One region of the Ancylobacter sp. GW821-FHT10E12 genome, then DNA from elsewhere that is predicted to be linked to it. Evidence: riboswitches for the same ligand, from Rfam matches in the RefSeq annotation. Region 1 holds a riboswitch; each other region holds the start of a gene.

What was found. Region 1 has a riboswitch for thiamine pyrophosphate ahead of thiD (bifunctional hydroxymethylpyrimidine kinase/phosphomethylpyrimidine kinase). Riboswitches for the same ligand answer to the same signal wherever they lie in the genome.
Region 2: linked by a shared signal. The riboswitch ahead of AC1RU4_RS12095 (ABC transporter substrate-binding protein) and the one ahead of thiD (bifunctional hydroxymethylpyrimidine kinase/phosphomethylpyrimidine kinase) in region 1 are both predicted to bind thiamine pyrophosphate.
Region 3: linked by a shared signal. The riboswitch ahead of thiO (glycine oxidase ThiO) and the one ahead of thiD (bifunctional hydroxymethylpyrimidine kinase/phosphomethylpyrimidine kinase) in region 1 are both predicted to bind thiamine pyrophosphate.
Region 4: linked by a shared signal. The riboswitch ahead of thiC (phosphomethylpyrimidine synthase ThiC) and the one ahead of thiD (bifunctional hydroxymethylpyrimidine kinase/phosphomethylpyrimidine kinase) in region 1 are both predicted to bind thiamine pyrophosphate.

The regions. Positions count from the first base shown of each region.
Region 1 is NZ_JBXASN010000001.1:482,634-488,435, reverse strand. It holds gene AC1RU4_RS02355 (MFS transporter) at 1-886, opposite strand, end outside; gene thiD (bifunctional hydroxymethylpyrimidine kinase/phosphomethylpyrimidine kinase) at 980-1,801, opposite strand; TPP riboswitch at 1,857-1,968, opposite strand; gene AC1RU4_RS02345 (Lrp/AsnC ligand binding domain-containing protein) at 2,109-2,345, shown strand; gene AC1RU4_RS02340 (DMT family transporter) at 2,352-3,272, opposite strand; gene AC1RU4_RS02335 (cytochrome b/b6 domain-containing protein) at 3,336-4,040, opposite strand; gene AC1RU4_RS02330 (c-type cytochrome) at 4,042-4,482, opposite strand; gene AC1RU4_RS02325 (universal stress protein) at 4,725-5,540, shown strand; gene AC1RU4_RS02320 (fumarylacetoacetate hydrolase family protein) at 5,581-5,802, opposite strand, start outside.
Region 2 is NZ_JBXASN010000007.1:278,370-284,171, reverse strand. It holds gene AC1RU4_RS12105 (ABC transporter ATP-binding protein/permease) at 128-1,867, shown strand; gene clcA (H(+)/Cl(-) exchange transporter ClcA) at 1,875-3,239, opposite strand; gene AC1RU4_RS12095 (ABC transporter substrate-binding protein) at 3,398-4,339, opposite strand; TPP riboswitch at 4,422-4,540, opposite strand; gene AC1RU4_RS12090 (winged helix-turn-helix domain-containing protein) at 4,586-5,776, opposite strand; gene AC1RU4_RS12085 (sensor domain-containing protein) at 5,773-5,802, opposite strand, start outside.
Region 3 is NZ_JBXASN010000001.1:10,180-15,981, forward strand. It holds gene AC1RU4_RS00070 (phosphatase PAP2 family protein) at 1-498, opposite strand, end outside; gene AC1RU4_RS00075 (MHYT domain-containing protein) at 827-3,115, shown strand; TPP riboswitch at 3,166-3,301, shown strand; gene thiO (glycine oxidase ThiO) at 3,348-4,382, shown strand; gene thiS (sulfur carrier protein ThiS) at 4,360-4,557, shown strand; gene AC1RU4_RS00090 (thiazole synthase) at 4,559-5,413, shown strand; gene AC1RU4_RS00095 (thiamine phosphate synthase) at 5,457-5,802, shown strand, end outside.
Region 4 is NZ_JBXASN010000005.1:266,663-272,464, reverse strand. It holds gene AC1RU4_RS09085 (helix-turn-helix transcriptional regulator) at 1-151, shown strand, start outside; gene thiC (phosphomethylpyrimidine synthase ThiC) at 610-2,406, opposite strand; TPP riboswitch at 2,506-2,637, opposite strand; partial or broken gene AC1RU4_RS09075 (transposase) at 2,791-3,372, shown strand; partial or broken gene AC1RU4_RS09070 (helix-turn-helix domain-containing protein) at 3,290-3,475, opposite strand; gene AC1RU4_RS09065 (efflux RND transporter periplasmic adaptor subunit) at 3,764-4,867, shown strand; gene AC1RU4_RS09060 (efflux RND transporter permease subunit) at 4,885-5,802, shown strand, end outside.

The sequences.
Region 1 (5,802 bases):
GCGGCAGCGCCGCCGCCGGCGGATCGAGGCCCATCGCGCCGAAGCGCAGCACCGCGCCGAGCCCACCCACCGCGATCAGCCGCGCCGGCCCCAGCCGGACCGTCAGCCGCGTGCCGAAATGGAACAGCGCCACCTCGGCGATCACGCCGATCGCCCACAGCACGCCGATCATCCCGCCGGAAAGTCCCATGGACTGCCAGTGCAGCGAGGAGAAGGCGTAAAGCACCCCGTGCGAGCCCTGCACCAGCGCCGCCGCGCCGATGCCCACCAGCAGCACCGCGGGAACCCGCCCATCCGCCGCCTCCACCCGCGCGCGCTGCGCCGGCGCCTCCTCCAGTCGCGAGGCGGCGAGCGCGCAGGCGAGGCTCCCGGCGACGATCAGCCAGATGATGCCATCGCCCGGCAGCACGCCGAGCATGGCCCCGGCGACAATGTTGCCGGCAATGAAACTCACCGAGCCCCAGAGCCGCGTGCGGCCGTAGTCGAGCCCGATCGAGCGCCGGCGCGCCACCGTATAGGCGTCGAGCACCGGCAGGGTCGGCTGCCAGAACACCGAGGCGACGCCGAGCGCGACCAGCATCGACCACGGCCCCGGCGCCATCAGCACCGCCACGAAACTGGCGGCGGCGACCAGCGAATAGAGGACCAGCGTCAGCCGCGGCCGCCCGGTGCGGTCGGCGACGAGACCGCCGAGCGGCTGGGTGAACAGCCGCGCCAGCAGCGGCACCGAGAGCGCCACCGCGATCCACGAGGTGTCATAGCCGCGCCCGGCCAGCCAGATCGGAAAGAACGGCAGGTAGATGCCGATGCCGAAGAACAGCCCGACATAGACGGCAGAGATGGCATGCCGCTGGGCGACGATAGGGCGTTGGGCAATCACAGGCATGGCCGATCCGCGACGGCCGATTCGCCTCGAACGCGCGGCCGAGGCTGCGATAGCACCGGCCGGGTCGCCTGCGAACGACCTTGATGGCCCCGATCAGCCCCACCAGGCGTGAAAATGATGCACGGGACCGTGTCCCCGGCCGATCTCCAACCGGTCGGCGGCGCCGATGGCACGGGTGAGATAGGCTTTCGCCGCCTCCACCGCCGGCCGCAGTTCGAGCCCCCGCGCGAGCCCGGCGGCAATGGCGGAGGACAGCGTGCAGCCGGTGCCATGGGTATTGCGGGTGGCGACGCGCGGCGCCGACAGCTCCATGAAGCCATCGGCATCGAGCAGCACGTCGACGCTGTCCGGCCCCTCGCCGTGCCCACCCTTGACGAGCACCGCGCGGGCACCGAGCGCGAGCAGCCGCTCCGCCTGCCGGCGCACCGCATCGAGGTCGGCCGCCGGCTCCTCGTCGAGCAGCGCGGCCGCCTCCGGCAGGTTGGGCGTGATCAGCAGCGCACGCGGCAGCAATTGCCGGCGCAGGCTGTCGATGGCTTCCGGCACCAGCAGCCGGTCGCCGGAGGCCGCGACCATCACCGGGTCCAGCACCACGCGGGTAAGCTCGTGCCGGTCGAGCCCGGCCGCCACCGCCTCGATCACCTCGGGACGCGACAGCATGCCGATCTTCACCGCATCGACCGCGAGATCGGAGAACACGGCGTCCATCTGCGTGGTGACGAAGGCCGGTGGCACGTCGTGGATGCCGGTGACGCCGAGCGTATTCTGCGCGGTGAGGGCCGTGATGACGCTGGCGCCGTAGACGCCGAGCGCCGAGAAGGTCTTGAGGTCCGCCTGGATACCGGCGCCGCCGCCGGAATCGGAGCCGGCGATCGTCACCGCGATGGCCGTCCTGCTGCTCGTCTGCTCGCTCATCGGCGCCTCCCTGGCCGGGGAAGGCCGGGCGCGTCCATGGCGAGGCACACGACCCCGCTGCGCGCGACCCGTTTCCTCCGCCGGCATGACCCGGATCAGGTTCGTGGGTTGGCCGCCGGCCTCTCAGCCCCGCCGGCAAGGCCGGAAGGACACCCCAACGCGATCGTCATCCAGCAGTTAAGCGATGACGTGACCGGGTGCAAGGCGAAGCCGCGCACCCCGGCCGGGGGTTGCGCCGGCACCGGCCTTCTGGTCCTGTGGCGGCATCACGTCAGGCTCTATGCGTCAAGGTTCCCGGAATCCCGCCATGGTCCCCTTCTTCATGCAGATCAAATGCCAGCTCGGCCGCTCCTACGAGGTGGCGAACGCCATCGCCGATGCCGAGATCGCGTCGGAGATCTATTCGACGGCCGGCGATTTCGACCTCCTGGTGAAGTTCTATGTGCCGACCGAGACCGATATCGGCCATTTCGTGAACCAGAAGGTGCAGGCCATTGCCGGCATCCAGGACACCCGCACCATCATCACCTTCAAGGCGTTCTGATCTCGCCTAAGCGGTCGGCCCGGCCGGCGGGCCGGCGGCCGCCTCCTCGCGCTCGACGCCGAGCTGGCGCTCGCGCAGGATGACGAACAGTCCGGCGCCGATGACGATCAATGCGCCCATCAGCACCAGCAGCGGCGGCATCTCGCCGAACAGGATGAAGCCGAGCAGCAGCGACCACAGCATCGCCGAGTAGTTGAACGGCGCCACCACGGATGCCGGCGCGTAGCGGTAGCTCTCGGTGAGCAGGATCTGCCCGACCCCGCCGAACAGCCCGATGGCAAGCAGCAGCACCGCCTCGCGCCAGCCCGGCACCACCCACCCCCAGGCGGCGGTGGCGAGCCCGGCGACCGCGGCCAGCGACTGGAAATAGAACACGATCGCCGCCGTGGTCTCTGTGCCGGTCAGCCGGCGCACCTGCACGATGGCCCCGGCGGTGCAGAAGGCACCGATGAACGCGCAGGCGGCACCGATGGCGCTGTCGCGGGTCTCGAAGCCGCCGCCCATGTGCGGCCACAGCATCACCACCACGCCGATCAGGCCGATGCCCACCGCTCCCCAGCGATAGGCATGCACCGTCTCGCCGAGCATCACCGCTGCCAGTGCCACGGTGATCAGCGGCGCGGTGAAGCCGATGGCGGTGGCGTCGGCGAGCGGGATATAGGCGAGCGCCGTGAAGGAGAGACTCATCGCGCACACGCCGATCATGCCGCGCAGCACATGTCCCATCGGATTGGCGGTACGAACCGCCGCGCCGATCTCGTTGCGCCAGGCGAGCAGGGCCAGCAGCGGGAACAGCGCGAAGAACGAGCGCGCGAACACCACCTCACCCGTCGGAATCCGTTCCGACACGATGCGGACCATGGCGGCCATGATGGTGAAGACGAAGGTCGCGCCGACCTGCAGCGCGATCCCCTTGAGCGCGTTCATGCGCGCCTTGGAGCATGAGTCCCGCCCTGCGACAAGATGATCTTCCGCAGGGCGGCCGTGCATTCAGGGAAACGGGTTGCCTCCCGCCAGCGCGATACCGCCGAACACGATGGCCGCCGCCAGCACGAGGCAGGCGATCGCCATGAGCGCCGACCCCGGCGTCGCCGGCGCCCGGTCGGCATAGGCGCGCGGCGGCTTGCGGCCGGTGATCATCGCCCGGATCACGTTATCGCCGCCGAACAGCGAATAGGCGAGGTTGGCGACGACGTGCAGTCCGATCAGCCCGAGCAGGATCGGATAGATGCGCTGGTGCAGCATCGATCCGAGAGACACCGCCTCGCCGCTCGCCGCCGCCACCATCGGCCCGTCGACCATGATGTCGTCGGTGGTGAACAGGCCGGCGACCGCCTGCCCTCCCACCGCCGCCAGCAGCGCGACGGTCATCCAGCCACCGAGCGGGTTATGGCCGAGATAGCTGCGTCCCCTGCCGGTGACGAGGCCGCACGCATAGGCGAGCGCCGCCCTAGGCCCGCGCAGGAAGCCGGCGAAACGCGCGGTGCTGCCGCCGACCAGCCCCCACAGGAGGCGGAACACCAGCACGGTGAGGATGGCGAGCCCGTTCCACATGTGCCAGACGAGCCCGACATCGCCGTAATATTTTGTGGCGAAGGCGAGCCCGACCAGCGCGGCCAGCGTCCATTTCGCCAGCCGCGTCGGCAGGTCCCAGGCCAGCACGGTCGCCGGCCCGGTCTGTTCGCTGGGTGACATGTCAGCTCTTCTGGCGGAAGGTCTGGTGGCAGGTGCCGCAGGTCTTGATCACGCCGGGGATATTCGCCTTGAAGCTTGCCTCGTCGGTGATCGCCGCCTTGGCTGCGGCGGCATCGGCGCCGAACTTGGCGAACAGCGCGGTGAATTCGGCGCTCTGGCTCCACACCGTCGGCAGCGCCTCGGTCTTGCCGCCGCCCGAACCGGCGGGGAACAGCGAGGGCAGCACCGCCGCATTCTTCGCATAGATGTCGAGGCTCGCCTGCACGGTGGCGAGGTTGAACGGCTCGCTGCCCTTCAGCATCCCGCCGACCGGGCGCGTCGCCTGGCCCCATTCCTTCATCAGCTTCTCGCGCTCGGCAACGGGGTCCTGTGCCAGGACGCTGGTGGCGGCGATGGCAGAAATCGCGGCGGCGACGGCAAGCACCGCCTTACGGCTCATCATGAATGGCTCCCTCGAGAGCCGGGCGGAACAGCGGGCCCGGCGGCAGCAGATTAGTTCGGCTCCAAACTGCTGCAACGCAACACAGCGAAAATCGCGCGCTCGTGATCGCCCTCCCCGCACGTTCCCGGATGTCGGCGGCCGGGATTTCGCGGATCGTGTTTCCCCGAATGTTTCGGCATTCGCATGTAACGTAGCGTCACGCTGGTATTCAGGAAACCCCGACCAAAAAAGAGAGCCGAATCATGTCCATCCGCACCGTTCTCCTGCATGCCGCTCCCGATAGCGGCTTCGACGACCGTCTCGCCTGCGCCGTCGCGATGGCGAAGCAGTCCGGCGCGAGGCTGGTCGCGCTCTATACGCTCTATCCGGCCGGCGTGCCGCGAGTCGGGCGGGCCCTATCCATCTATGTGAACCAGCTGAAGCACGAGGCGCGCGAGAAGGAAGCCGCCATCTGCGCCCGCTTCGACGCCGCGGTCGCCGCCGCCGGCCTCGAGGCCAGCTGGACGGCGGTGGAAGGGGAAGTGACGTCCGAGCTGCGCGACGCCGCCAATTTCGCCGACGTGACGGTGGTCAGCGAAACCACGGCCGGCAACAGCGACGACGAACTCGCCGCCATCCTGCCCGAGCATCTCGCCCTCACCTCCAACGCCCCGGTGGTGGTGGTGCCGACCGGCAAGCCGGTCCCTGCCCGCATCGGCCGCATCCTCGTCGCCTGGAAGCCCTCGCGCGAGGCCGGCCACGCGGTGCGCCTCGCGCTGCCGCTGCTCGCGGCGGCCGAGCAGGTGCTGGTGCTCACGGTCGGCGAAGACGGGACCTCCACCGCGGCGAGCGGCGCCCGCCTCGCCGATTTCCTCAGGACCCACGGCGTCAATGTCGAGCACAAGCATGTCGATGGCGCCTCGGCGGCAGAGGTGATCGCCACGGAGACGAGCGCCTACAAGGCCGACCTCCTGGTCATCGGCGCCTATAGCCGGCCGCGGCTCACCGAGCTGGTGCTCGGCGGCGTCACCGCCTCGCTGCTCGCCAATCCGCCGGTGCCGCTGCTCTGCGCCCACTGACCGCCGGCCGGGCGGCACCGTGCCGCCCGGCACCCGCGGTTCAGCCCTCGAACGGCACCACCTTCTGGCGCTGCTCGCCCAGCCCCTCGATGCCGAGCCGCATGACGTCGCCGGGCTTGAGATAGACCGGTGGCTTCATGCCGAGCCCGACGCCCGGCGGCGTGCCGGTGATGATCACGTCGCCGACATCGAGCACCATGAACCGGCTGATATAGGACACCAGGAAAACGGCGCTGAAGATCATGGTGGCGGTGGAGCCGCG
Region 2 (5,802 bases), on a different contig from region 1:
GGCACCTGACCAAACTTTAATCTCGCGGCCATTCTCCCGCCCGCATTACCTCGGCTAGTCTCGCAGCATGCGCCTTGCCCGGCGCTGCCCATGCGCTGCCCCATGCCTTTCCGGCCGGAGATTCCCCGTGCGTGCCATTCTCAGCCTACTGTCCGACGTCTGGCGGTTGTCGACCCCCTATTTCCGCGGCGAGGACAAATGGCGGGGCGGCCTGTTGCTCGGCGCCGTGGTCGCGCTGGAGGTGGGCTGGGTCTACGCCACCGTGCTGCTCAACCAGTGGAACAATGCCTTCTACAATGCCATCCAGGAGAAGGATTACCCCGCCTTCGTCCACCAGTTCTGGCTGTTCGGCCTCTATGCGGCCGGGGCGATCATCATCGCCGTCTACCAGATCTATCTGCGCCAATGGCTGGAGATCCGCTGGCGCACCTGGATGACCGAGAAGTACCTCTCGGCCTGGCTCGACCACCAGACGCATTACCGGCTGCGCCTGAAGGGCGACACGGCGGACAACCCCGACCAGCGTATCGCCGAGGACATCCGCGCCTATATCGCCCAGACCATTGGCATCTTCATCGGCCTGCTCAACGCGGTGATGACGCTCGCCTCCTTCGCGGTGATCCTGTGGGGCCTATCCGGCGACTTCCACTTCACCCTGTTCGGCCGCGAGTGGGACATTCCGGGCTATCTGGTCTGGGCGGCCTTCGCCTATGCCGCGGTCGGCACCTGGCTCACCCATCTCATTGGCCGGGTGCTGGTGAAGCTGAACTTCGACCAGCAGCGCTTCGAGGCCGATTACCGCGTCGACCTGGTGCGCGTGCGCGAGAACGGCGAGCAGATCGCGCTGATGGAGGGCGAAAAGGTGGAGCGGGCGCGGCTGCTCGAGCGCTTCTCCCACATCATCGGCAATTACTGGGGCATCATGATCGCCCAGAAGCGGCTGACCTGGTTCACCGCCGGCTACGGGCAGTTCTCGAACGTGTTCCCCTTCATCGTGGTGGCGCCGGCCTATTTCGCCGGCACCATCCAGCTCGGGCAATTGATGCAGACCTCCTCCGCCTTCGGCCAGGTGCAGGGCTCGTTCTCCTTCTTCATCAACGCCTATTCGACGCTGGCCGAGTGGAAGGCGGTGGTGGATCGTCTCATCGGCTTCGAGAACAACATCGCCACCGCGCGTGCCGAGACCGCCGCCGACGCCTGGCGCCACCAGCCGGCGACCGGCGGGGCGATGCTGGCGCTCGACGATGTCGAGTTGCGGCTGCCGGACGGGCGGGCGCTGCTCACCGCCGACGGGATCGCCATCGGCCGTGGCGAGAGCGTGCTGCTGACCGGGCCGTCGGGCTCGGGCAAGAGCACGCTGCTGCGCGCCATTGCCGGCATCTGGCCCTATGGCTCCGGCGCGGTGGCGCTGGCGCCGGAAGCGCGGCTGCTGGTGCTGCCGCAGCGGCCCTATCTGCCGGTTGGGTCCTTGCGCGGTGCGCTCGCCTATCCCGACGCCATGGCCGAGCACGACGACGCCGCGCTGCGCGAGGTGCTGGAGGCGGTGGGGCTCGACGCCTTCGCCGCGCGGCTCGACGAGCGGGCGCTGTGGCCCTCGGTGATGTCCGGCGGCGAGCAGCAGCGGCTCGCGGTCGCCCGCGCGCTGCTGATCAAGCCGGACGTGCTGCTGCTCGACGAGGCCACCTCGGCGCTCGACGAGCCGGGCGAGGCGGCGCTCTACCAGATGCTGCGCCGGCGGCTGCCGGGCGCGGCGATCCTCTCCATCGGCCACCGGGCGACGCTGCGCGCGTTGCATGGACGGCATCTCGCGCTGGAGGCGACGCCCGGCGGCCCGGCGCAGCTCAATGCGGTGCCGGCGGCGGCGTAGCCCGGCCTTACTTGTCCTGGTCGGCGGCGGCCATTCCGCTCATGTCGCGGGACCGCCGGCGAAGCCGGAACCGCCGGCCGGGCGCCGGCTGGCCATTCGCTTCGATGGCCAGGGTGCGCTCCAGCAGGATCTCGTAGATCGGGCGGCCGCCGAGCCGCTGCGCGACCATGTTGGCGACGATCGTCGTCAGCATCACCGGGACGAGAAGGCCGTAGGCGCCGGTGAGCTCCATCACCAGCACCATGCCGACCAGCGGCGCGCCGATGGTGGCCGCGAACAATCCTCCCATGGCGGCGACGGCAAGCCCGACATGGGTGTTTTCCGGCAGCGGCAACAGCATCTCCAGGCCGGTGCCGAAGCACAGGCCGACGGTGGTGGCGAGCGCGAGGATGGGCGCGAAAATGCCGCCGGCGACGCCGGTGGAATAGCTCGCCATGGTCATGACGAAGCGCAGCAGCACGATCACGGCGAGCACGCCCAGCGGCCGGGCCTCCTTGGCAAGCTGCACCGCCAGCACTTCGCCGCCCTGCGTCGCCTCGGGCAGCACGAACATCAGCACGCCGACGACGAGGCCGACGGCGAGCGGGAATATATAGAACGACGTCCGCAGTCCGAGACGGCGGACCTGATCGAGCGACCAGACCAGCGTGCGGTTGAATCCGACGCCGACGGCGCCGAGCAGGGCGCCGAGCACGATGAAGGCCGGCAGCGCGCCGAGGGGCATCTGCGACACGTCGAGCAGCATATAGGGTACGCTGCCGGTGAGCTGCTCGGTGACGACGGCGCTGGCGAGGGACGCCAGAACGACGGCGATATAGGTGCGCGAACTATAGGGAAATTGCCGCCGCGTCTCCTCGATCACGAACAGCACCGCCGCCAGCGGCGCGTTGAAGGCCGCGGCAAGGCCCGCCGCGCCGCCGGCCGCCAGCAGGCCGCGCATGTCCTCGGCCTGCAGCTTCGTCAGGTCGGCGGCGGCCTTGGCGATGGAGGCGCCGAGATGGATGGTCGGGCCCTCGCGGCCGAGCACCATGCCGGAGCCGAGCGACAAGAGGCCGCCGACGAATTTCACCGGCAGCACGCGATGCCACCGCACCTCGCGCAGGCCCTCCATCGCTCCCTCGATCTCCGGCACGCCCGACCCGCCGGCCTCGGGAGCGAAGCGGCGCACCAGCCAGAGCGAGACGACGGCCATGATCGCGGCGACCGCACCGCCGGCGGCATGGAGCGCGGTGCCCGACAGGCCGAGCGTATCGCGCAGCAGCGACGGCCAGGCGGCGATCAGCCCATCGACGCCGAGATGGAAGGCGACGCCGGCGAGACCGACCGCCACGCCGACGACAACCGCTACCGCGTGATAACCGCCATTGCCCATGTCGTTTCCCCCGCGCCCGCGCTATCGGCCCTTTGGGACGGGTAGCACCGCAAGGCACGGGCCGGAAGAACGAAATCGGCAAATTCGCAGGTTCGGCAAGGTACTTGCGGCTTTGCAGCAAGGAGGCCGCGCGCCATCGGAACGCGCGGCCTCCCGCCTCAGGGCAGGACGGGCGCGTAGGTCGCGACCGGCTCGACCGTGTCGATGAGCCCGTGCTTCTTCATGAATTCGCCGAAGCGCGCATAGCGCTCGGTGTCGAGCGCCGCCGGGGCATGGGCGAAGCGGCGCAGCGTATCGGCCCATGCGGTGCGGTTGAGTTCGTCGTCGAGCTTCGGATTGGCCTTCACGAACACGCCCCACGCCTCGTCCGGGTGGTTGAGGATGTAGATGGTGGCGTCCTCGACGGCGGCGAGGAAAGGCTTGAGGCGCTTGTCGCCGATCAGGTCCCTGCGGGTGACGTAGACCAGTTCGTCGAACACCGGCACCCCGTGCTCCTCGGGAAAGAAGGCGATGCCTTCCTTGCCTTCGAGCCTGATCTGGGTGAGTTCGAAATTGCGGTAGGCGCCGATCACCGCGTCGACCTTGCCGGCGACCAGCGCCGGGGAGAGCGCGAAATTGACGTTCACCATGGTGACGTCGGTCGGCTTGAGGCCGGCATCGGCGAGCATGGTGCCGAGCAGCGCGTCCTCCAGCCCGGCGACCGAGAAGCCGACCGTCTTGCCCTTGAGATCGGCGATCGACTTGATGGGGCCGTCCTTCAGCGCCACCAGCGCGGTAAGCGGGGTGGAGACCAGGGTGCCGAAGCGCACCAGCGGCAGGCCCTCCTTCACCGAGAGATAGAGGTTCGGCTGGTAGCTGACCGCGACTTCCGCCTGGCCGGCGGCGACGAGGCGCGGCGGCGCCGACGGGTCGGCCGGCGCCACCAGCTCGACATCGAGGCCGTGGGCGGCGAAGAAACCCTTCTCCCTGGCGAGGATCAGCGGCGCGTGGTCTGGATTCACATACCAGTCGAGCAGCACGGTGAGCTTGTCCGCGGCGGCGGCGGGAGCAAGCGAAAGCGCCAGGGCGATCCCGGCGGCGGCGATGGTCTTGATGAACATATGGATCTCCTCCCGTTGTGGAGATCCGGCACATGAGCTTTCGGGGGAAATCCGGCGCGGGCATGCTCCCTGTGTGGAGGCGACCCCGCCGTCGTTCCGTCCCTTCGCCGGCATGACCCGGATCAGGTTCAAAGGGTCTGGCTTGCGCCATCTCAGCCCCTTGGACCCTTGCGGGCCGGCGGGACACCCCTCGGACAGCCGAAGACTAGCAGAGCGGGTATGCCACGGCAATCGGCGCGAAGCCGGCTATGCGCCGCGCCAGCCGTCGAGATAGGCCACCCGTTCGACCCCGGCGAAGCGGGCCATGCGCGCGAGTTCGGCGTCGAGGCGCTCCAGCCGGCCGGAGGAGGCGCGCACCCCCGGCTCCAGCCACAGGCGGCGCACGTCGAGGCTGCCGGCCTTGCGGTCGGCCTTCATGTCGATGCGCCCGATCAGCCGGTCGTCCTCGATCAGCGGGAAGACATAATAGCCATAGACCCGCTTGGGCGCCGGCACGAATACCTCGATGCGGTAGAAGAAGCCGAACAGGCGCTCGGTGCGCGCCCGGTCGCGCAGCAGCGGGTCGAACGGGCTGAGCACCCGCAGCCGCGCCGGCGGGGCGGGCAGGGCGTCGAAGGCCGGGCCGCTGCCGGCGAAGGCGAAGGAGGCACGCGGCTTGCCGTCGGCGGCGATCACCACGACATCGTCCAGCTTCTCGCGATTGGCCAGTACCCAGGCGCGTGCCTCCTCCGGCGAGACGAGGTCCCAGAAGGCGGCGATCTCGCCTTGGGTGGCGAAGCCCAGCCGCTCCAGCGCCGAGGAGCAGGCCCAGTCGACGAAAGCCTCGCGCGAGATTTCGGGCTCGAAATGGCGGACGGGGATGACGCGTTCGGCGAGGTCGTAGATCTTCTGGAAACCCTCGCGGCCGGCAATGGCGAGCCGGCCGGTACGCCAGTGATATTCGAGCGCCGTCTTGGCCGGATGCCAGTTCCACCAGCCGCCGGGCTGGCGCTGCTCGGCCTCGAAATGCCGCGCCATCAGCCGGCCCTCGGCGGTGACGCGGTCGAGCACATGCTCCATCGACTGCTCGAAGCCGTTCTCGTGCCAGGTGCGCCAGCGCTCGGCGAGATTGGCCTGCGCATGCGCGAAGCGGTGCTTCCAGTAGCGATAGAAGGCGCTGGGAATGATGGCGGCGTCGTGCGTCCAGTGCTCGAACAGCTCGCCGTCGCGCTCCAGCAGCGCGGTCAGGTGCTCGCGCCGATAGGTCTGGGCGCGGGCGAACAGGATGTGGTGATGCGCCCGCTCGACCGTGGCGATGCTGTCGACCTGCACGAAGCCGAGTTCGTGGACGAGATCGAGCAGGCCGGACTTGGACAGCGCCCGTCCGGGTTGCCGGGACAGACCCTGCTTCGCCAGGAAGATGCGCCGCGCGTCGTCATTCGAGAGGTGCAGGCTCATGCACCGTCGATCCATCTGAGATCGAC
Region 3 (5,802 bases), 470 kb from region 1:
AAGCACCCCGAGGGTGAGATAGGTCACGGCGGCGCCCATGGCATGGCCGCTCGGAAAGCTCAGCGTATGCACGTCGACGAGGTGGCCGACGATGACGGGGCGCGGGCGGTCGAAGCCGATCTTCAGCGCATAGCTCAGCAGCGCGCCGCTGCCGACGGCGAGGAACACGAACAGCGCTGCGGCGCGCTTGCCGTCCACCGCCAGATAGCCGGCGGTCAGCAGGGTGACGACGGCGAGGACGGCCGTGCTGCCGAGACTGGTGAAATCCGCCACGGCGATCTCCAGCCAGGCAGGTCCGATCGGCAGGGCGGGATTGCCGGCCTCGCGAAAGAACAGCAGCACCGCCTCGTCAAAGCCGCGCGTCTGGCCGTCCTCCACCCAGTCGGCGATCACGGCGAACAGCAGCAGCCCTGCAGCTGCGATTGCGAGAACGAACAGGCCGCTGATCTCGGCCGGGTTGGCGCGGCGCGGCGGCGGATTGGAGTGGGACGACGGCATGCATTTCCCGTTTTCATCGATTTTTTGACGGACTGGAACCGGAAGCGCGGCCCGATGTTCTTAAGATCACATGCATTCTAGGAGGATATTATGCTCAAAGGCGGTCTGCTCTGGCTCCTCGGTATCCCCCTGCCCATCATTCTTGGCTTGTGGCTGCTGGGCTATCTGAACTGAACGGTACGAACGCGCGGGCGACGGGAGTGTTCCGCGCCGGCATGCTCTGGATGAGTGGGCGGAACAGGTGCCGATCGGTGGCCTGTTCATTCAGGAACAGGGATCGGCGGGCGCTGCCGCCGGGGGTATTTGCGGGAGTTCGGCGATAGTGGAGATGCATGGCATTGGAGGGCATGACGTCGCGCTAGTCGCCTTGTCGGTGTTCATCGCAACGGCGTCCTCCTATACCGCGCTCGATCTGGCAACCCGCATTCCGCCGGCGATGGGCGCCGCGCGGCGCGGCTGGCTTTGCGCCGCCGCCCTGGTGCTGGGTGGCGGCATCTGGTCGATGCATTTCATCGGCATGATCGCCTTCCGGCTGCCGATGCCGGTCGCCTACGACACCGTGCTGACGCTCGCCTCTTTCGTCATCGCACTTCTCGCCACCGGCGCCGCCTTCTACGCAGCCAGCCGGCACGGAGGCTGGAAGGGGATGCTGCTCAGCGGTGTCTTCATGGGGCTCGGCATTGTCGGCATGCACTATACGGGCATGGCGGCGATGCGGTTGCAGGCACAGACATTCTACCAGCCGCTGTTCGGTGGGGCAGCCATCGCCGTCGCCATCGCCGCCTCGATCGCCGCGCTGTGGCTGGCGTTCCGCCGTCATTCGGTGGCGCAGCGGCTGATGGCCTCGATCGCGCTCGGCATCGGCATTGCCGGCATGCACTACACCGCCATGGCCGGCTTCTCCGTGGCTCCCGACGCCTCGGTTCCCCTGCCTGCGGAAGGCAGCGTCGTGAGCGGCAGCGATCTGGTGACCGCGGTCGTCGCCTCGACGATGGTGATCCTTTTCGCCTCCCTGCTTGCCGCGTTGTATGACCGTCGCTTCGGGCTGCTAGCCGAGCGCGAGGCGGCGATGTGGCGGGAAAGCGAGGAGCGTTTCCGCCACCTATACCGTCACACGCCACTGCCTCTGCATTCGCTCGGCTCCGATGGCCGAATCCAGCAGGTGAGCGACAGCTGGCTCGAGCTGCTCGGCTATCGCGAAGAGGAAGTGGTCGGGCGTCCGCTCACTGATTTCATGACCCCCGAATCCGCCCGGCACCGTAACGAGGAGCACTGGCCGCGGCTGCTCGGCACCGGCGAACTGCATGAGGCGGAATATACGCTGATCTCCAGGGATGGCCGCGAGATCGAATGCGTCCTTTCCGCCGTCGCCGAGCGGGACATGCAGGGCAATCTCATCAAGACATTGTGCGGCCTCATCGACGTGACGGAGCGCCGCCGCGCCGAGGCAGCGCTGCGCCAGTCGCAGAAGCTGGAGGCCGTCGGCCAGCTCACCGGCGGAATCGCTCATGATTTCAATAATCTACTGGCGGTGATCGTCGGCAATCTCGAATTGGCCCGCCGCCGGGCGCCCGAGGATGGGCGCCTGCAGATGCTCATCGAGAACACGATGCAGGCCGCGCAGCGCGGCGCGGCGCTGACGCAGCGCATGCTGGCTTTCGCTCGCCGGCAGGACCTCAATCCCGAACCCGTCGACGTGCCGGAACTGGTGCTCGGCATGGCCGACCTGCTGCGCCGCTCGATCGGGCCGACCATCAAGGTCGAGACCCGCTTCCCGCTCGGCCTGCCGAAGGCGCTGGTCGACGCCAATCAGCTGGAACTCGCGCTGCTGAACCTTGCGGTCAACGCCCGCGACGCCATGCCCGAGGGCGGCACCATCGTGATCGGCGCCAGCGAAGGCAAGGCCGAGCTTGCCGGAGAGGAGGGCGGCGGCGAGGCGAGCTTCTTCCGCCTGACGGTCGCCGATGACGGCGTCGGCATGGACGAAACCACGCTGGCGCGGGCGACCGAGCCGTTCTTTACCACCAAGGGGGTCGGCAAGGGCACCGGCCTCGGCCTCGCCATGGTGCACGGCCTCGCCGCGCAATCCGGCGGGCGGCTCATGTTGACGAGCCGTCCGGGGCACGGCACCACGGCGTCGATCTACCTGCCGATCGCGCCCGGCCGGCGCGATGCGCTGTCCTCTGCCGCCGAGCCCTCGATGCAGCCGCCGCGCCGCGTCGACGGCACGCAGCGCGTGCTGGTGGTCGACGACGATCCGCTGGTGCTGACCGCGACGGCGGCGATGATCGAGGATCTCGGCTACCAGGTGGTCGAGGCGAGTTCGGGCACCGAGGCTCTCGCCGTGCTCGCCGCCAGCGACGGCTTCGACATGGTGCTGACCGACCAGGCGATGCCGGGCATGACCGGCCTGCAGCTTGCAGCGGCAATTCGCGAGCGATTCCCGTCGCTTCCGATCGTCCTCGGCACCGGGTACGCACAGCTGCCGGACGGGGCGGAGACGGTAATTCCGCGTCTCGCCAAACCGTTCAGCCAGGACTCGCTGGAACGGATGCTGCGCGAGACGACACATCGGCCGCCGGGCAATGTGGTGAGTTTGTCGTCACGGCAGGGGTGAGCGAATATTGTCGACCGCAAGGTGACATCGCGCCGGCGAATGATTATATCCATCGTGTCCGGGGGAGCCTCGTCAGGAGGCTGAGAGGCCATCGGCGCGCGAGCGGAGTTCCGCAGGCGGGCAGCATGGCGACCCTTTGAACCTGATCCAGTTTGGACTGGCGGAGGGAGGCTGCATGACCGACGGAACCCCATTCCCTCATGACGAAACGGCGGCGCGTGCCGCCAATGCCATGCGCGTCACCGTGGTCGGCGCCGGTGTCGCCGGGCTGACCTGCGCGCACGCCTTCGCGCAGCGCGGGGCGCAAGTCACTGTAATCGAACGGAAATCGGGATCTGGGCAGGGGTGCTCCTGGTATGCCGGCGGCATGCTGGCGCCGTGGTGCGAGCGCGAGAGCGCCGAGAAGCTGGTCGCCGAGCTCGGCTTCGAATCGCTCGATTACTGGCGCCGCGAGGTGCCGGACGTGCCGGCGCAGGGCAGCCTCGTGCTGGCGCAGGCGCGCGATCTCCCTGATCTCAAACGGTTTTCCCGCCGCACCGAAGGCTATGAATGGATCGACGGCGCCCGGCTCGGCGCGCTGGAGCCGGATCTGGCGGGGCGTTTCGAGCAGGGGCTGTTCTTCCCCACCGAGGCGCATCTGGAGCCGCGCAAGGCGCTCGCGGCGCTGACCGGACGGCTGGTTTCGGAGTATGGAGTTACCTTCCGCTACGACGACACCGTGTCCAGTGAGGTGTACGATCAGCCCGATCCGGCCGATGCGGTGTCCGGTGAGGCCGATATCGTGCTCGATTGCCGCGGCCTTGCCGCCCGCGACGTGCTCGCCGACCTGCGCGGGGTGAAGGGCGAGATGCTGGTGCTCTACTCGACCGAGATTTCGCTCAAGCGTCCGGTGCGCATGCTGCACCCGCGCATCCCGGTCTATGTGGTGCCGCGCGGCGACGGGCATTTCATGATCGGCGCCACCTCGATCGAGAATGACGAGCGCGGACGGGTGACCGGGCGCTCCATGCTGGAGCTGCTGTCGGCGGTCTATGCTCTGCACCCGGCCTTCGGCGAGGCGGAGATCGTGGAGATCGGCGCCGACGTGCGCCCGGCCTTCCCCGACAACCTGCCGCGCATCCGCCGGCGCGGGCGCACGATCCATGTCAACGGTTTCTACCGCCACGGCTTCCTGCTGGCGCCGGCGCTCGCCCGCCGCGCCGCGGAGCTGGCGTTCGACGGGACGCATTTCCCGGAGGTGATGGATGAAGATCGTCGTGAATGGTGAGACGGCGGTGATCCGCGCCGCCACGATCGCCGAGCTGCTCGGCGAGCTCGGCTATGCCGATGCCATCGTCGCCACCGCGCTGAACGGGGCGATGGTGCGCAAGGCGCGCCGCCCCGAGGCCCGGCTCGCCGATGGCGACCGGGTGGAAATTCTCGCACCGATGCAGGGAGGCTGAGATGGATGCCGTGACGAAATCGCCCGCAACCGGTGCATCCGCATCCACGACCCTGGCGCAGGCCGATGCCGTGGAGTTCTACGGCACCAAAGTGTCTTCGCGCCTGCTGCTGGGCACCGCGCAATATCCCTCGCCGGCGATCCTTGCCGAGGCGATCCGCGCCAGCGGGGCCGAGATCGTCACCGTGTCGCTGCGCCGCGAATCCGGGGCGGCCAAAGCCGGGCAAACTCTCGCCGGCCAGAGCTTCTGGCAGCTTATCCGCGACCTCGGGGTGAAGGTGCTGCCCAACACCGCCGGCTGCAAGACGGTGAAGGAGGCGGTGACCACCGCCGAGATGGCGCGCGAGCTGTTCGGCACCGACTGGATCAAGCTGGAGGTGATCGGCGAGGACGACACCCTGCAGCCGGACGTGTTCGGCCTGGTGGAGGCCGCGCGCATCCTTACCCGCGACGGTTTCCAGGTGTTCCCCTACACCACCGAGGACCTGGTGGTCGCCGACAAGCTGGTGGCCGCCGGCTGCGAGGTGCTGATGCCGTGGGGGGCGCCGATCGGCTCCGGCCGCGGCCTCAACAATCCCTATGGGCTGCGCTCCATGCGGGCGCATTTCCCGCGCATCCCGCTGGTGGTCGATGCCGGCGTCGGCGTGCCCTCGCATGCGGCGGCGGCGATGGAGCTCGGCTACGACGCGGTGCTGCTCAACACCGCGGTGGCCAAGGCCGGCGATCCGGTGAAGATGGCGCGCGCCTTCGCTCTCGCCATCGAGGCCGGGCGCGAGGCGTATCGCGCCGATCCGATGGAGGCGCGCGACATGGCGGCGCCCTCGACCCCGGTGATGGGGCAGGCCTTCCTCGCCTGATCCGCGGCGCTTTCCGGCCGGATGGCCGCTCAGGGACATGACGATGAATCTCGACCCCTTCTACCTGATCGTCGACCGCGCCAGCTGGCTGCCCCGGCTGCTGCCGCAGGGCGTGAAGCTGGTGCAGCTGCGCGCCAAGGACATGGAGGAGGACGAGCTGCGCCGCGAGATCGCCGCCGCCAAGGCGGCGTGCGGGCGCTATGGCGCCCAGCTGGTCGTCAACGACCACTGGCAGCTCGCCATCGAGGGCGGCTGCGATTTCATCCATCTCGGCCAGGAGGACCTTGCCGACGCCGACCTGAAGGCGATCCGCCGCGCCGGCCTGCGCCTCGGCGTGAGCACGCATGACGATGGCGAACTCGACATCGCGTTGGCGGCGGAGCCCGACT
Region 4 (5,802 bases), on a different contig from region 1:
GGCGGGCCGGCTGCTTCGCGACACCGATTGCAGGATCATCGACGTCGCCTTTTCCGCCGGCTACGCAGATCCGGCGCACTTCAGCCGCGCTTTCCGTCGAATGACGGGTATGACGCCGCGTCAGTTTCGTGAGGAGTCTCGCCTTGGCTAAGCGTGTTTCGCCTCGCGCCACCAACAGCCCAACTAAGTGCTTGAGCCACGATGCGCCGCACCGCGTTCAAAAGGGCGCGCCAACGAGCGTCGTCCCAAGATATGCGGGCGTCCGCTCTTGGGCAATGCGCCAACTTCCGCCTGTGGCGCCACCTGTCTAGGCCGACGTCCTTGTCCTCGACCGTCGTCCGGATCTCCCGTCTTTGGGTGCTGCTGAATCCGCCTGGAACGCAATAGGCAAGTGTCGCATGCGCAAGTCGATCGGCCTTTATCAACGACCAGAGGTCCCCGCGGCGATTGGAGCATTGGTATGGGCACGCACAGATGTAGCGACGAAGGCTGTGTTGGATACCGAGCGTTTGAACTCGCCCAAGATCATGGCAAGTCATCAGGCGTCAACGGTTCAAGGGGACCCGCCGACCTCCGAATAGAAGCCGGTGGGTCTCAGGTGATCGGTCTTCAGGTCACGGTCACATACAGCTGCCCGGCCTCGCGATACCTTTCAGCCATGGCTGCCATGCCCTCCTTCTGCGCTTCCGCGCGGATGTCGTGGGAGATGCGCATCGAGCAGAATCTCGGTCCGCACATCGAGCAAAAATGCGCCACCTTGTGCGCCTCCTTCGGCAGCGTCTCGTCATGGAACGAGCGTGCCGTCTCCGGATCGAGCGAGAGGTTGAACTGGTCCTCCCAACGGAACTCGAAGCGCGCGCGTGACAGCGCGTCGTCGCGCAGCTGTGCCGCTGGGTGGCCCTTGGCGAGATCGGCGGCATGGGCGGCGATCTTGTAGGTGATCACGCCGGTCTTCACGTCGTCGCGGTCCGGCAGGCCGAGATGCTCCTTCGGTGTGACGTAGCAGAGCATCGCCGTGCCAAACCAGCCGATCATCGCCGCGCCGATACCGGAGGTGATATGGTCGTAGCCTGGCGCGATGTCGGTGGTCAGAGGCCCGAGCGTATAGAACGGAGCTTCGCCGCAGACCGCGAGCTGCTTGTCCATGTTGGCCTTGATCTTGTGCATCGGCACGTGGCCGGGACCTTCGATCATCACCTGGCAATCCTTCGCCCACGCGATCTGCGTGAGTTCGCCCAACGTCTCCAGCTCGGCGAACTGCGCCGCATCATTGGCGTCGGCGATCGAGCCGGGCCGCAACCCGTCGCCCAGCGAGAACGACACGTCATAGGCGCGGCAGATGTCGCAGATCTCCTCGAAATGCTCGTAGAGGAAGCTCTCGCGGTGATGGGCGAGGCACCACTTGGCCATGATCGAGCCGCCGCGCGAGACGATGCCGGTCACGCGGTCGACGGTGAGCGGGATATAGGGCAGCCGCACGCCGGCATGGACGGTGAAATAGTCCACGCCCTGCTCGGCCTGTTCGATCAACGTGTCGCGGAACACTTCCCAGGTGAGATCCTCGGCAATGCCGCCGACCTTTTCCAGTGCCTGATAGAGCGGCACGGTGCCGATCGGCACGGGAGAGTTGCGCAGGATCCAGTCGCGGATGTTGTGAATGTTGCGACCGGTGGACAGGTCCATCACCGTGTCGGCGCCCCAGCGGATCGCCCACACCATCTTCTCCACCTCCTCCGCCATGGACGAGGTGACGGCAGAGTTGCCGATATTGGCGTTGATCTTGACGAGGAAGTTGCGGCCGATCGCCATCGGCTCGCTCTCGGGATGGTTGACGTTGGCAGGAATGATCGCCCGACCGCGCGCCACCTCGTCGCGCACGAACTCCGGTGTGACGAAATCCGGAATTGCTGCGCCGAAGTTCTCTCCATCGTGCGCAGCCGCCCTCGCTTGTACGCGACCCAGATTTTCGCGAATGGCGACGAACTCCATCTCCGGCGTGATGATCCCCGCGCGGGCATAGGCAAGCTGGGTGACCGCGCGGCTGCCGCTCGCCCGTAGCGGGCGGTGGCGCACCGGATGCTCGGGCGTCGCCCGCTCGATCGAGACGAAGCCGTTGTCTTCCGGCTTCACATGGCGTCCCTCATAGCTCTCCACGTCGCCCCGTGCGGCGATCCAGTCCGCCCTTAGCCGTGGCAGCCCCTCGTCGATGGCGATGCGCGCGGCTGGGTCCGTGTAAGGCCCCGAGCCGTCATAAACCGTGACGGGCGGCTCACCTGCGCTCGGATGCACGGCGATCTCGCGCATCGGCACGCGGATGTTGGGATGCAGGATGCCGGGCCGGAACACTTTCGTCGAAGCGGGCAGCGGTCCGGTTGTCACGGAAGGGGTGGGTGTTTCGGTCGTCATAGGTCAAGGCTCCTCGCATGATGCATGGAGACCCAGATCTGACGGGAATGATGATGGAGGAATCCCCTCGCTAAAAAAGGGGAAACCGGCCGCGCTCGCCGCGACGCATCCGCACCGTCCCTACGCCAGTATGAACTGGATCAGGTTCAACGGGTCACTGCGCCGCAACAGCCGCGAGGGCCGCACCCAGCAGTATCTCAGCCCCTTGTCGGGACCCCCCTGGTGAATGACCGGGAAGGTGCTCCCTTCACCTCAGCCTGTCAATCGACGCGGCCTTCCCCCGACATGCACCGCGCGCTCGAAAAGCTTTACGTAGCGGGCGATGTCGTGGTCGTCGAACTCTCGTTGAACGGCACTCATAAGGGGCCTTTAGTGCTACCGGCCGGTACAGAATACGAGACAGCCTGCACATTGATCGCGTTGCCCGTGGCGGAGGAGAGCGCGGCCATCACGATGTTCCGGATGATCATTGCCCAGGCTCGAGGCCTGATCCACGAGCGCAACCGGATCGAGGAGATTGCGCAGGTCACTCTGGCCGATCAACGCTCTGACAATTCTGGCCGAAGCTGGCGATCTCCGGCGGTTCGGCCATCATCGCCAGTTCTTGAAGTTCTGCGGTCTCGATCTCGCCGCCTGCCAGTCCGGGACATTCTGCGGTCGGACCAAGCTGTCGAAGGACGGCAATGCGCGTCTGCGCCGTACCTTCTAGATGGCAGCGCAGGTCGCCGCGCGGCAACGCGACAACAGCTTTCGCGACAAGCTCGGCCGCTACGTTGCCGGCCACGTGGATGATGCCGATCGCCGCCGCAAGGCGATACCGCGCTCACCGCCAAGATGGCGCGGGTGGCGCATGCCGTTGTCAAGACGGGGACAGAATACCGGCCGTTCCTGGGGGGTTCTTCGGCCCGGTCGGCACATCAGCCCCCGAGGTTCGCTTCTTCCACTTCGCGACCGTCTTCTGGCTGATGCCGCAGCGCTTCGCCAGCGCCCTCAGGCTCGCTTGACTATGTTGGATCGCTCGACGGACTGCCTCAGTCGTCGTGGCGCTCCCGTGAAGAAGCTGGCCCATAGCGCGGCCCTCGATTCCAGCGTCGAGGTTGCACCATCAAAGCCCGGGATCAAACATCCAGCATGCGATTTCGCGCGGTTCTTGTTTCGACCCGAGAGTGGCGGTGAGCCCTGCGCAGGGTCGGATGGTGTGATAAATATTAACTGACGATTATTGACATTCGTCACTTGTCTCGACATATTGGCGTTGCTGTGGATGGTCCGGCGGAGTGCGAACTCCGCCCCCCGAACTCGCGATCCCGGATCGTCCGCAGCGCTCCATTCAGCCTCCCAGTATGTCGAGGGCGCCATGCGCGGACGGTCACCGCTTTCCAGTTTCCTCACGGCCCTGGCTGTTGCAGGGCTCGCCGCGACGCTTTCGGGCTGCGGCCCGGCGGACAGCTCACAGCACGAGCCTGACAAGGCGAGGCCCGTGCTTGCGCGCCCGGTCGCCTTCGAGCCGCGCGTCGGCGAGCGCAGCCTCGTCGGCGTCATCCAGGCTCGCGTCGAGAGCGACCTTGGCTTCCGCGTCCAGGGCAAGGTGGCGAGGCGCCTCGTCAATGTCGGGGACGTGGTCCATCAGGGTGATGCGCTCGCCACCCTCGACGAGGTCGATCTCGGGCTGCAGGTCGAGCAGGCGGAGGCCGAGCGCGGCGCCGCTGTCGCGGCTCGCGCGCAGGCGGAGGCCGAGTTCCACCGCGCGGAAAGACTGTCCAAGGATGGCTGGACGACGGCGTCCACGCTCGACATCCGGCGCGCCGCCCTCGAAGAAGCGAAGGGGCGCCTCGCCCGCGCCGAGCGCGCATTGGACCTCGCGAAGAATGCGTCGTCCTATGCCGTGCTGCGCGCGGACGCCGAGGGCGTGATCACCGCGACCGCGGTCGAGCCGGGGCAGGTGGTTCAGCCGGGCTTCGCCGCCATTCGCCTCGCCCGCACGGCCGAGAAGGAAGCGGTGGTCGCCATCCCGGAGGCGTCCGTCGAACGCGCGCGCACCGCAAAAGCCGTCGTCACGCTGTGGTCGAACGCGAACGCCCGCTACGAGGCGACCTTGCGCGAACTGTCGCCGGCCGCCGATGCCGCGACGCGAACCTATCTCGCGAAATTCCCGGTCACGGCCGCCGGTCCCGAGGTACAGCTCGGCATGACGGCAACGGTCACCCTGACCGATCCGAGCGCGGAACGGATCGTCCGTCTGCCGTTCACGGCGCTGGTCGATCAGGGCAAGGGTCCCTTCGTCTGGACCGTCGCTGCGGACGGCAAGCTCACCGCCAGGCCGATCACGGTCGCGACCTATGAGGCCAAGGACGTGCTGGTGTCCGCAGGCCTCACCGAGGGCGACCGGGTCGTGCTAGTCGGCGCCCAGAAGCTCGACGCCGGACTGTCCGTCCGGGCGGTCGACCAGTTCTCGTTCTGAGTGGGGCCACGACGTCCATGGGCCGTTTCAACCTGTCGCGCTGGGCGGTCGAGCACCGCCCCCTCGTCCTGTTCATGATCCTCGCCATCGCCATTGCCGGTGCTCTGTCGTTCCAGCGGCTCGGACGCTCCGAGGACCCCAACTTCACCGTCAAGGTCGCGGTGCTGACCGCCGTGTGGCCCGGCGCGACGGCGCGCGAGATGCAGGACCAGGTTGCCGACCTCATCGAGAAGAAGCTCCAGGAGCTTCCGCATTTCGACCGGGTGCAGACCTATGTGAAGCCGTCCTTCACGGCGATGCAGATCACCTTCCGCGACGACACGCTGCCCGCCGAGGTGCCCGGCCTGTTCTACCAGATCCGCAAGAAGATGGACGACGTCCGGCCCTCGCTGCCGGCCGGCGTGATCGGTCCCAACGTCAATGACGAATATGGCGACGTCGACTCGATTCTCACCATGCTGACGGGCGACGGGGTGGACTATGCCCAGCTCAAGAAGGTCGCCGACGCGCTTCGCCAGCGGCTGCTCAAGGTGCCGGGCGTCGCCAAGGTGAATGTCTATGGCGTTCAACAGGAGCGCATCTTCGTCGAGTTCAGCCATGCCAAGCTGGCGACCCTCGGCGTCACGCCGCAGGCGATCTTCGATTCGCTGTCCCGCCAGAACGACGTGACGCCCGCCGGCACGGTGGAAACTGATGCACGACGCATCCCGCTGCGCGTCACCGGCGCCCTCGACGGCGTGAAGGCGGTGGCCGAGACCCCGGTGGAATCGGCAGGGCGCACCTTCCGGCTCGGCGATATCGCCACCGTGACGCGCGGCTTCGTCGATCCGCCGGACTTCCTCGTCCGCCAGCGTGGCCAACCTGCGCTCGGCGTCGGGGTGGTCATGGCGCGCGGTGCCAACATCCTGAAATTCGGCGAGGACGTTCTCGCCGAG